Regions from separate parts of the Afipia carboxydohydrogena genome, predicted to be linked through region 1. Evidence: riboswitches for the same ligand, from Rfam matches in the RefSeq annotation. Region 1 holds a riboswitch; each other region holds the start of a gene.

Region 1 (4,169 bases):
AATAGCGTTAACGCCGCAAGACCGCACGCCGGCAGGCGCGGGCGGGACGAAATCGACATTAACAAGATGTCATGCAGATGAACAGAAACCGTTTGGCGGCTTCAGTTCGGGTTCAGTGCGCGCGGCCCATCATCGGGCCACGATCACCGCTTCGGCCATTCGGTCCACAGCGCTCTGATCCCGAAACAGGAGTTTGCCATGTTGAAGATCATTTCAGCCGCCATTGTTGCCGCTTCGGTGATGGTTGCGCCGGCGATGGCCGCGACCGTCATCAAGACGCAAAAAACGATCACCCATTCGCAGGTTCTCAAGCCTTCGGTGGCCAATGCCAACGCGCACATGGTGAAGAAGCATCATCGCCATCATGTGCGTCCGCATCACCACACCAAGCGCGTGGTCGTGAAGCATCGTCATCATCGCTGATTGACGACAGCGGCGCGGCTTGCCCCGGCTGCGTTCGCTGAATTGAAGCCGGTTCGTGGATTTCCCCGTCCACGGACCGGCTTTGTTTTTTAGTTCGTCACGAAACGTACGCCGCCATAGACGCCAATGCCGGTCTTATCGAAGCCGAGCGGGTTTTGATAATGACGATCGAGCACGTTATCGATGCGGCCGAACACCGACCAGTTCTGATCGACTTTGTAGTTCGCCGCGAGGTTGAGGAGCTGATAGCCGGGCGCGCGCTGGCCGACATCGATCCACGAACTGATCCAAAGCGCGGTGGCCGTGAGGGTCAGGGCGTCCGTCGCGGCCCAGCGTGCCTGGGCGCTCCACTTATGTTCCGGACGCCGCTCCAGCGCGGTGTGCTTGATGTCATCCGTTGCGATCGTGTGAGTATAGTCGCCGCGCAGGGTCAGGCGCTCGGTCACTGCGACCGACGCGAAGGCTTCAAGCCCGTGAGTCGTTGCTAACGCGACGTTCTCATTCACCGTGACGTAGGGATTTCCCGGAGTCACGGGCACGCCAATGATGAGATTATTGAAGCTGTTGTGATACCAGGTCGCTCCGAACTGGACTCGCTTGTTGAAAAGCGCCTGCTCAAATCCGAAATCGTATCCCTTGCTCTCCTCAGGTTTCAGATTCACGTTCGGAAGCGTGAAGGGACCATAGATCTGGTCGATGGAGGGGGCATGAAAGCCTGTGCCGTAACTGGCCTTCAGCTTGGTTCCGGTCTCGGGAAATACGATCGCGGGCGCGATGCGGAAAGTATCGTGGCCGCCGAAATGATCGTTCTGATCGTGGCGCACGTTCGACACCAGAAAGAAGCGGTCGAGGAAATTGGACTGCAACTCCGCGTAGCTGCCGAGGTTTTGAATCGTGCCGTTCACGGCGGGATAGCCGTAGGTGGCGTAATTCAAATAACCCTTTTCGGTTTCATTCTCGACACCGGCAACGAGCGTTTGTCCCGGAGCCAGAGCGAAATCGGACTTCCAGTACACTTTCGTGCGGTCGCCGTGGAACGTACTGAGCGGGTTCGCTCCGAAAGCAATGGCTGCAAACGGATCGGAAGAACTCCGGTCGGTATCGGTATAGGTGACGCCGAAATGGTTGTTGAAGCGGCCATCGAGCAGCCGGAACACGCCGTCGAGCAGTCCGCTGAATTGTTGGCTCTTGCCGCGCGACTGAATCGGGTTGGGAGCAGGGTAGAGATCGCTCTCGGTGAACCGGGTCTGCGCATCGGTATAACGGGCGACGGCTGTGAGAGAGAACATCTCGGAGAAGTCATGGATGACTTTGCCGTGGAAGGTCAGGTTGTCATAGAAGTCGTTGTTGCGCTTCTGTCCCGGGGGCAAGGTGGAAAGCGGCGTGACCGGCGTCGACTCCACGCGGACATGCGATCCGCTGAAGGCATAGCTGGTATCTTTGGTCGAGCCGCTGACCGACGTAGACTGGTTGAACGTGCCGAACGATCCGCCTTCGAGCAGGGTGGACCATTGCGGCGGACCTTTGCCGGCCTTGGTGGTGATCGAAATCACGCCGCCCATGGCGTCGGCTCCATACAGACCGCTTTGCGGGCCGCGCAGAACTTCGAGCCGGTCGATGTCGAACGCGGTCAACGAGCCGAAATCAAACGCTCGGTTCGGATTCGAAGGGTCGCTGACATCTATCCCGTCAATAAAAACCTTGGTGCCATTGGCGTTGGCGCCGCGCATGAAGACTGATGTCTGCCCGCCGGGGCCACCGGTCTGGACCACATTCAGGCCGGGAACGGTCTGGAGCAGGTCTGGCACCGTTCGCCGCTGGGTTTCCTGAATTTCCTGTCCGGTGATCACAGTGACCGAGCTTCCCACCTGACTGACTGGCGTCGGGATCGTGGTCGGCGACGTGACCAAAGGCTCGGCAGGATTTGGCACCGGCACTGCAACGATGGCAGGCGCTTGATGCACGCGCGGCTTCGCATCGACGCGTTTGTTGCGCTTCGGCAGCCGCTGGTTCGGCTTCTTCGGGGCAGGGCTCACCTGAATCGCGGGGAGTGGCGGTTCCGCCTGCTGTGTCTGTTGCGCTTCGGCCGGTGAAATGAAAGCCGCGCTCGCCAGCAATGCCGCGAGCAGGGCAGGCGAGATGCGCTTGCGCGAAAATATTTGATGCGATGTCACGTTCGGTCCCCACCGAAATCTTGCGGGCGGAGAACGATCGGGCTTCCAGACTCATGATGCGAAAGCGAGGGCCTTGCATCGGGACTGGAGAAGGCCGCAGGCGTTTCTCCGCAACGGTTGTTGTCGTGTCACCGCTGCGGAAGCCGCTCCTCGCGCACCCCGCGCAATGGATGGATGACCGGGACAGGCAGGTCTCCTGGCTCACGGATCAATGCTGCTGTCCGCCTTCCCAAGCCGGCATGTGCCGTGTGCTCAGTGGCATGATGGACAGCGGCTCACCGCTGACAGTTGCGGGGGCAGCTTCGGAATTGCCGCGCAGGACGAGGTGTGCGAAACATCACCGCAGCGCGACGGCACCGAATTCCCTATTACGCCAGCTTGCGCCGGCACCTGTACCGTGCCCGCAATCAAGCGGGGCGCCGGTGTCGTGTCAACGCCACATTGTCCGAGAATCCCCACGCGATGGACTTCCCCGATCTGCGTTGCAAATGGGAGACAGCGGCAGGCCGCGTCATGCGCGTTGCCATGCCGCTATTTGCTGTCGCTCTCATGCTCGGCGGCTGTGCGTTCGGCAGCGCGGATTATGATGGTGTGACTTATACCGCGGACCGCGGCGTCAGCGATCAGCCGTTTCCGAAGAATTATCGCCCCGAATTGCTCGCATTCCTGCACACCTACCTGAACGACCCGACCAACGTGCGCAGCGCGGCGATCGCGGAACCCGTCCAGCGCGAGGTTGGCGGACGGCAGCGTTACGTCACTTGTCTGCGCTACAGCGCGAAGGATTTCGGCGGCCACTATACGCCGATGCGCGACCGCGCGGCGCTGTACATCGACGGCCGTCTCGATCGCCTGATCGAGAAGCCGGGCGAGATCTGCGCGGGGGCGAACTATGCGCCGTTTCCCGAGTTGGAGAAACTGACACGGTGAGCTCGCGATGCAGTTCCGGACGACCACTCGGCTGGCGGCCTGTCTGGTGCTGTGTCTCGGCATTGCCGCCGTGCAGGGCATCGTGACGCGGCCGCAGATCGCGGGCTGGTATAGTGATCTTGCGAAGCCGTCATGGACGCCGCCGCCGTCGCTTTTCCCGATCGTCTGGACCGCTCTCTATACCTTGATGGCGGTGGCGCTGTGGCGGCTGTGGGAGAAGGCCGCGCCATCATCGGCGCGCAACCGGGCGATCGCGCTGTTTCTCGTTCAGCTTGCCCTCAACGCGGCATGGTCGCCGCTGTTCTTCGGGGCGCATGCGACGCGCGCGGCGCTGATCGACATCGTATTGCTGCTGGCCGCGATCGCTTTGACGATGGTGATGAGCGTGCGGGTGGATCGTATCGCGGCGTGGCTGCTGGCGCCGTATCTCGCATGGGTCGCCTACGCGGCGACGCTCAATGGCGGCATTGTCTGGATGAATTGAGAGGGTGGTCCGTTCCGAGAATCGGCAGACGGACTCGGAACCGGTTTTTTCGCAAGATATCCGCGCAAAAACAAAGCGCGGGACTCTATCCCCGAATCTCCTTCAAATCCGGCATCGATAAGGGCGATTCTCGCCCCGAGACTGCCGAGCGAACAGCC
Region 2 (4,169 bases), 1.1 Mb from region 1:
TCCTGAGTCACGACTGCATCGGTGTAACCGTAACTTCCAATCATGCTCCAGTTGTCGGTCAGCCTGCCCGTGACATCGATTTCCGCTCCTCGGGACCGGACCTTGCCCGCGGTCCGGTATTCGTTGAGCCCCGTCGATGAATTGAATTGCGAAACCAGCACGTTCCTTTTGTCGATGTCGTACCAGGCTATCGTGCCTGACAGGCGCTTGTTGAAATCGAATTTCATGCCTGCTTCCCATTGAGTGCCCTCCTCGGGAGCGACGTTGGAATCGATAACAAAGCCGCCAGTGAGTGGCGCGATCGTCGATGTGGGTTGAAGCGATTGAGTATAGCTTGCATAGAGCGATACTTGATCGTTGAGCTTCAGGATCGCCCCGCCGAGCGGAAGAATTTTACTTCCGCTTAAATCGGTGTTGGTGACGAAGGGACGGCCCTTCCCCGCCAACTGGTCGTATTCCATCCAGCGCAAGCCTCCCACCAAATAGAACCAGTTGGTCAGATGCAGCGTGTCCTGGAGGAAGATCGACCGCGTGGATAATTTATCGGTTTGATCGCTGTCGGATGGAGACACGGTGGTGCCGGGCTGAATCAGGCCATAAACCGGATTGTAGAAATTGAAGTTGGGCGCTGCCTGCCGGATGAGGTCCGCTCTGTAGATCGTTCGGTCTTGCGCATCGAAGCCAAGCATCACCTCGTTAAGGATATCGCCCGTCCAGACGCGGCCGTTGAGGTAACTGGTCCCGTAATTGATATAGCTAAGCGCGCCATGCGTGCCGTCATTGCTGCGCTTTTCGATGCCGGTATTGACATCGACCGAAGTGGCGCGAAGCTGATTGGCGTCGTAGCTCTCGGCGTTATAGGTGTAGGCTGCCGTAATCTTCCAATCTTCATTGAATTTATGTTCGAGCGACGTTTGAACGAGATCGGAGCGGCCCCAGAACTTATTGAAGGGCTCGTCCAGCCGCCGCGTCGCGGGAATCGGCAGCGGTGAGCCGTTGACAAATGCAGTGCCCCGGTTGAACGGGTAGCTGAATTCACGATGCTCATAGTTCAATTTGATCGTGGTGTTCTCGCCGTACCATGCGAGCGACGGAGCCACCAGCATTTCGCGGTTACGGCCGAAATTGCGCCAGTAATCCTCGTCCATTCCATAGCCTATAAAACGATAGGCCAGCCCGTTGTCGCCAATCGGGCCCGTGATGTCGAAGATTCCGTTCGCGCCGTTCTTTCCGCCCCCGAACGTGGACCCCAGCAAGGTAACCGATCCATGCTGGTACAACTCAGGCTGTTTACTGATCGTATTGACGATGCCGCCTGGAGATTGAATGCCGTAAAGCAGCGATGCCGGTCCCTTCAGGACTTCCACGCTTTCGACACTCGGACCAAGGCTGCGGCCTTGCACCAGCGGCATCCCGTTACGCATGATCGATCCGTCGCGGTTATCGCCAAAGCCACGGCGGATAATGGCGTCTTGGGTGCCCGCGAGCGTATTCGTTTGGGTGATGCCGGATATGTTTCCGAGCGCATCATCAAGATAACGCGGCAGCTGATCCTTCAGAACTTGCTCCGGGACGACATTTACCGACTGAGCCGTATCGAGTGGCGCCGCGCCTGTGCGTAACGTCGTGGCGCTTGGCATCGCCCGATATCCCAGCTTTGCCTCGTTCAATTTCACTGCCGCCGCCGCTGCACGTTCGGAGGCCGTGGGTGGCACGGGGCTTGGGTTACGATTCTGCCGGCGAGCCGCTTGCACACGATTGGGCGACGGTCTTGGTTTGACTCTTTTGGAGTTCGGCTTTGGAGCGTCGATGGTCAAAGCCGGGAGTTCCTGGCGTTCCTGTGCGTAAGCGCCATGCGGAAGAATCGAGAAACTTGCAAAAAGAACCGCCGCGCTGGCGAGCAGGCATCTCTTGTTTCCATTCAACGAGAAGCAGGAGACATCTTTGAGTCGAAGATTGAAATTGCGCGTCACGGAAAACATTCCAGGTGGTGGAAGCAAGCTGCGCGGCAACAGATACAACGCTTGATGCGCTATAAAAATGGAATGCCTCTAAGGAAAACGCGGCGCGCGAAAAGGTCGAATTCAAGCGGCTTTCTTTTCGATCGGATTGAAGCTGGCGTTCGATCTTCCGTTTCCCGATGATCGTCCGAAGCGCCGTTGCTGCGGCAAGCCGCGTGCGGCAGCGACATCTTCCATGGCTGCGTGGATATACAATCCCGTCATCACCGGCCCGTTCGCGCGCGTCTCGGTCGGCACGCGGCCGTGGTCACATCGCGATAGAGAGCGCCCGGCGCTTTCGCGGGCAGGCCCGATGAAGCGGTTTGATTGCGATCAATGACAATTTTGCCGAGATAACACTAAATGCATGGGTCTCGGTTCTACTGAGTCGCAAGATTTAGTAGCTAAGAGGGAAGCCGGTGAACCCGCGACAGCGGCAAATCCGGCGCTGCCCCCGCAACTGTCAGCAGCGAGTCGATTCCAACCACGTCACTGATGCGATCATCGCTTCGGGAAGACTGGAATCGACGCCGACCTGCAAGCCAGGAGACCTGCCGCGACACCAGAACGTCCACGGGCGGGGAGTCCGGCGGTCGCGTGTTCGTCTGCGGTTTCTCTCCGCATTGTTCATGCGCGCCTTTCGGCATCCGCCTTCCGCATCAGGAGGTGCCGATGTCTCTCTCTGTTTCGCATGATCAAGCCGAAGCGCACCTACCCCCGCTCGCTTTGCCGTCTCTCGTCATCAGGCGCGACGGCGCGTCCTCGCCTTTCGACCTCAACCGGATTCGCTCCGCGATCGCGCGCGCCGGACAGGCGACGGGCGCATTGGGCGATGACGAGTCGGATCGTCTCACGCACGAGGCCGCGCGCACCATCGGCACACGCTTCGCAAACAGCACGCCGGGGATCGAGGACATCCAGGACATTGTCGAAGGTGTGCTGATCGCGGCGGGCCATGCCGCGACTGCGCGCGCTTACATCGTCTATCGCGAGAAGCGCGGACAGGCGCGGGCCGACCGCAAGACCATGGTCGATGTCGCGTCCTCCATCAACGAATATCTCGACCGCAGCGACTGGCGCGTCAACGCCAACGCCAATCAGGGCTATTCGCTCGGCGGGCTGATCCTCAATCTCTCAGGCAAGGTGGTCGCGAACTACTGGCTGTCGCATGTCTATCCGCCGGAGATCGGGGAGGCGCATCGCGAGGGCGATATTCATATCCACGATCTCGACATGCTGGCTGGCTATTGCGCCGGCTGGTCGCTGCGCACGCTGTTAACCGAAGGCCTCAACGGCGTGCCGGGGAAAGTGGAAGCAGGACCGCCGAAGCATCTGTCCAGCGCTGTCGGGCAGATCGTGAATTTTCTCGGAACCCTGCAAAACGAATGGGCGGGCGCGCAGGCGTTCAGTTCGTTCGACACCTACATGGCGCCGTTCATCCGCAAGGACCGGCTGGATTATGCCGAGGTGCTGCAATCGATTCAGGAGCTGATCTACAACCTCAACGTCCCCTCGCGCTGGGGCACGCAGACCCCTTTCACCAATCTCACCTTCGACTGGACCTGTCCCGAGGACCTGCGCGATCAGGTGCCGGTGATCGGCGGCGAGGAGATGGGCTTCACCTACGGCGATCTGCAATCCGAAATGGACATGATCAACCGCGCCTACATGGAGGTGATGACCAAAGGCGACGCCAAAGGCCGCGTCTTCACCTTCCCGATCCCGACCTACAACATCGCCGCCGATTTCCCGTGGGACAGCGAGAACGCCGGCCGCCTGTTCGAGATGACGGCGAAATACGGCCTGCCGTATTTCCAGAACTTCATCAATTCCGAACTCAAACCGAACATGATCCGCTCGATGTGCTGCCGTCTGCAACTCGATCTCACCGAGTTGTTGAAGCGCGGCAACGGCCTGTTCGGCAGCGCCGAGCAGACCGGCTCGATCGGCGTCGTCACGGTGAACTGCGCGCGGCTCGGCTACCTCTATCGCGGCGACGGGGAAGGTTTATTCCACCGCCTCGACGCGCTGCTGGAGATCGGCCGCAACAGCCTCGAGATCAAGCGCAAAGTTGTGCAGCGCTACATGGACGACGGGCTGTTTCCCTACAGCAAGCGCTATCTCGGCACGCTGCGCAATCACTTCGCCACGCTCGGCGTCAACGGCGTC
Region 3 (4,169 bases), 990 kb from region 1:
CCAGCGGACGGTGCGCTCCGTCTCCTCGCGCAGGAACTTGTTGTAGTCGGCATCCGACAGCGCGCCCTTGGCGTGGGCCGCGCGCGCCTTGCGCACTTCGCTGGTTTGCGGGAACGAGCCGATCGTCGTGGTCGGGAAAGCCGGCAGGCCGAATTTCGCACGCTGTGCTTTCGCGCGCGCCGCGAACGCGCTCTTGCGCTTTGCCATCTCCGGCGTCACCGCCTTGAGGCGTTCGGCGACAGCCTTGTTGTTGACCTTCGGCGAGGTCTTGCGCGCGGCGGCCGCGGCGGCGGATGCATCGAGTTCGGCGGCGACGCTGGCGCGGCCGGAGGCCAGCGCCCTGCCCAACTCGGACAGCTCGCTCATCTTTTGCAGCGAGAACGCAAGCCAGCTCCGCACGTCGGCATCGAGCGCGGTCTCGGCATCGAGATCGATCGGCACATGCAACAGCGAGCACGACGGCGAAATCTCGATCTTGTCGCTGACTCGTTTGGCAACGACCGGTTCGATCCGGTCGAGAATGGCCGGCAGATTGGCGCGCCAGACGTTGCGGCCATCGATCACGCCGAGCGAAAGCACGAGATCCGGCTTCGCTTTCGCGAGCACTGCCTCAAGCTGTTCCGGCGCGCGGATCAGGTCGAGATGAAGGCCCGCCACCGGCAGCGCCAGCGCGGCATCGAAATTGTCGCCGAGCGCGCCGAAATAAGTGTTGAGCATCACCTTGATGCCGGGCACCTCGCGGGCGATCGTCGCATAGGCTTTCGCCAGCGCGTCGCGCGCCGTCTTGTCGAGATCGAGCACGAGGCACGGCTCGTCGAGCTGCACCCATGTCGCGCCTTCGGCCGCGAGCTTCTTCAGCACATCGACATACACCGGCAGCAGGGCATCGATCAGCGACAGCGGATTGAGGGATGCATCCTTGCTCTTGCCGAGCTTGAGGAAAGTGACGGGACCGACCAGCACCGGGCGCGTCTGATAACCGAGCGCCTTCGCCTCCTTGTATTCATCGACCGGCTTGGTCAAGGACAGTGAGAATGTCTGTCCCTTTTCGAATTCCGGCACCATGTAGTGGTAGTTGGTATCGAACCACTTGGTCATCTCCTGCGCGGGAACGCCGTGGCCGGTATGGTGGGCATGGCCGTGCGCACAGGTTTCGGAGCCGCCTTCCGCGCCGCGCGCCATCGCAAAGTAGGTTGCAAGCGGCACGTTGCCGCCCTTCCAGCCGTAGATCGCGGGAATGGCGCCGACCATCACGCTGGTGTCGAGCACCTGATCGTAGAACGAGAAGTCGTTCGACGGAATCACGGTGACGCCGCGCGCCTTCTGGCGTGCCCAGTTCGCGGCACGCAGTTCGGCGGCGGTTGCGAGCAGGCTTTTCTCATCGATCTTGCCCGCCCAGAAATTTTCCAGTGCGGTTTTCAGTTCGCGGCGCGGACCGATGCGCGGCGTACCGAGCGTGGCGACGGCAAGAGTGGCAGAGGTTGACGAATTCGACATGGCTTCGACCCCGTAGGTGCGAGAAACAGCGGGGATGAAATGCGCGCACACCAGCCAAGGCGCACAAGGCACCCCAAGGACTGCGCCCACCGGACACCCCGCCCGTGGAAACATCTCGTCGCGGCAGGTCTCCTGGCTTGCGGGTCGCGGCCCACACCCGTCTTCCCAAAGCGAATGCTTCAGTGACACGAATGGATGCAGGCTCGCCGCTGACAGTTGCGGGGGCAGCGCCGGACTAGGCGTTGCAACGCCGCACCGGCTTCCCTCTTAGCTTCGCCTCACGGAGAAGGCGAAGACCACGACGGTCGGGAATATGGCGCAACGCAAAAATCAGTCAACGCGCGGAGGGTGGGATTGTCACCCGCCCCCGGTGGAATCCTGCCCATAGAACATGACCCCAAGCTCGATCGGCTCTCGCCCGCAGGCCTGGCGGTGGGCATTGATACCGCGCAGCCAGCGGCCCGCCGCGACACGCCGGCCGGCGGTCACAACGGCCGTTACATTGGCTCTACCGGCAGCGCGAACGCCGGTCACGCGCCACGTTCATTATCCAGCGCGGTCTCGCGCGGCCTGATCTTCCGGTGACAATGCGTAGACGCCGGCCCAACTGCGAAGAAGAATCAGATGATCGCGCACCGCCGTGACGCCGGGCGTGGTTTCGGCGGCGACAATGACCGCCTGACGTGCCCGATCGTCGGTGATGATGCCATGCAGATGTGCGACACCGTCGCGCACCGCGACCTGCAAACCATCCGGCCGCCAATCCGCTTCCATCAACTTGACAATCAGCCGTGCCCGGACGTCTTCGTCGCTCGCCGCAGGGCCGGTGACATCACGCGCCACCGTCGAGATGGCCCGCAGCAGGTTGGCTCGCGCGACGATGCCGACCAGCTTCCCGTCCCGCATCACCGGAAGACGTTTGACGCGGTGGGCTTCCATTGTCGTCACGAGGTCCTGTAACGGAGTGCTTTCGCTCACCGTCCAGGGATCGCGCGTCATCACGTCCCTCACCTTGCGCCCATGCGCCTGAACGTAATCCGCCGCTGCGCGGCCGCTGCCGAGAAGGAATTGCAGCCAGCTCGGACGCTTGCCATGCCCGGTGCCAATCTCGGCGCGGCGCAGGAAATCGCCTTCGGTGACGATGCCTATCAGCTTGCCATTTTCAATGACAGGCAGGCCGCTGATGTGATGATCAAGCATGGTCTCGGCGGCGGCAGCCACTGTCGTTTCAGGCGAAACGGTGATGACGTTCTGTGTCATGATCTGGCCAGTCAGCATGGGATGCTCCTTATGGTCGATCCCGTATGCCTACCAGACACTGCGCGCCGCTCTTTGAGCCGCCTCAAATGTGCGCCTTGTGTCGCACCCGGAGCGCTTCAAGAAAATATATCGTATTAAAACAATAACCTAATCCTTCTCCGCCGGCGCACGTCCGTAATACTGCACGCCCAGCTCGATCGGTTCCCGCCCGCAGGCCCGGCGGTGGGCATTGGTATCGCGCAGCGAATAGACGCAGCCGCAATATTCCTGCTGGTAGAATTCCTCGCGCTTGCTGATCTCGATCATGCGCGCCGAGCCGCCGCCCTTGCGCCAGTTGTAATCCCAATACTCGATGCCGTCGTACTTGGCGGCCGCGCGCTTTCCGCAATCGTTGATCTGCGCCATGTTCTTCCAGCGCGAGATGCCGAGCGAACTGGTGATGACCGGAAAACCGTGTTCGTGGGCATACAGCGCGGTGCGCTCGAACCGCATGTCGAAGCACATGGTGCAACGCGCACCACGCTCCGGCTCCCACTCCATACCCTTGGCGCGCGCAAACCAGTTATCCTTGTCATAATCGGCATCGATGAAACCGACGCCATGCTTCTCGGCGAAGCGTACGTTCTCATCCTTGCGCAACAGATATTCACGCTCGGGATGAATGTTCGGGTTGTAGAAAAAGATCGTGTAATCGACGCCGGAGGCGAGCATCGCCTCCATGATCTCGCCCGAGCACGGCGCGCAGCACGAATGCAGGAGAACCTTCTTCTGCCCACCCGGCGGATTGAGAATCGGTCGAACGAAATCGGTCATTGCGTGGCTCGCCTGTCGAAGGCTCTGTCTGTGAAGCCTCTATCTAATGAGAGCCTCCGTATCCGTAAAGCGCGCCCGATTCGGACGATCCGGATGGAACCAGGCACCCTCACCGAATGTCCTTGGCCACAGCCCCAGAATCGCAGCACTCTCATCGGCGCTGAAAGGCTTGAGGTTTTCACCCGGCCGCAGTCTGGCTCCGGGGATAGCGGGGACCATTTTAATCCTTTCTTGACTCTTTCAGCTAAAGATCACCACATATAGGTGTCACGGTTCCACTAGGTCTCAAAATCTAGTGGCTAAGAGGGAAGCCGGTGAACCGCGTTCCGATGCGGAAATCCGGCGCTGCCCCCGCAACTGTCAGCAGCGAGCTGCTTCGCCATTACGTCACTGGCCTTGGCCGGGAAGACAAAGAAGCCGCACCGACCTGCAAGCCAGGAGACCTGCCGCGACACCGAAACAAACGTCCACGGACGGGGTGTCCGAAGGCCGCCAGCAATCGGCATCTCGCCGAGCGCTCAAGCGCCTCGACTCCCCGCCTTCTGAAATCCGCATCACGGGGCCTGTCGATGTCGCTGAACCTGCAAACCGCCAAAACT

The links. Region 1 has a riboswitch for cobalamin ahead of AFIC_RS06475 (TonB-dependent receptor plug domain-containing protein). Riboswitches for the same ligand answer to the same signal wherever they lie in the genome.
Region 2: it holds a riboswitch for cobalamin, as region 1 does, so the genes downstream of both, AFIC_RS01205 (ribonucleoside triphosphate reductase) here and AFIC_RS06475 (TonB-dependent receptor plug domain-containing protein) in region 1, are expected to answer to the same signal.
Region 3: it holds a riboswitch for cobalamin, as region 1 does, so the genes downstream of both, metE (5-methyltetrahydropteroyltriglutamate--homocysteine S-methyltransferase) here and AFIC_RS06475 (TonB-dependent receptor plug domain-containing protein) in region 1, are expected to answer to the same signal.

Annotation. Positions count from the first base shown of each region.
Region 1 covers NZ_CP113162.1:1,322,387-1,326,555, forward strand. The annotation lists gene AFIC_RS06470 (His-rich protein BRANT) at 199-423, shown strand; gene AFIC_RS06475 (TonB-dependent receptor plug domain-containing protein) at 513-2,540, opposite strand; cobalamin riboswitch at 2,767-3,006, opposite strand; gene AFIC_RS06480 (hypothetical protein) at 3,123-3,527, shown strand; gene AFIC_RS06485 (TspO/MBR family protein) at 3,535-4,011, shown strand.
Region 2 covers NZ_CP113162.1:258,780-262,948, reverse strand. The annotation lists gene AFIC_RS01210 (TonB-dependent siderophore receptor) at 1-1,904, opposite strand, end outside; cobalamin riboswitch at 2,359-2,573, shown strand; partial or broken gene AFIC_RS01205 (ribonucleoside triphosphate reductase) at 2,673-4,169, shown strand, end outside.
Region 3 covers NZ_CP113162.1:2,308,077-2,312,245, forward strand. The annotation lists gene metE (5-methyltetrahydropteroyltriglutamate--homocysteine S-methyltransferase) at 1-1,497, opposite strand, end outside; cobalamin riboswitch at 1,603-1,813, opposite strand; gene AFIC_RS11145 (CBS domain-containing protein) at 2,044-2,775, opposite strand; gene AFIC_RS11150 (epoxyqueuosine reductase QueH) at 2,905-3,570, opposite strand; cobalamin riboswitch at 3,824-4,035, shown strand; gene AFIC_RS11155 (ribonucleoside-diphosphate reductase subunit alpha) at 4,140-4,169, shown strand, end outside.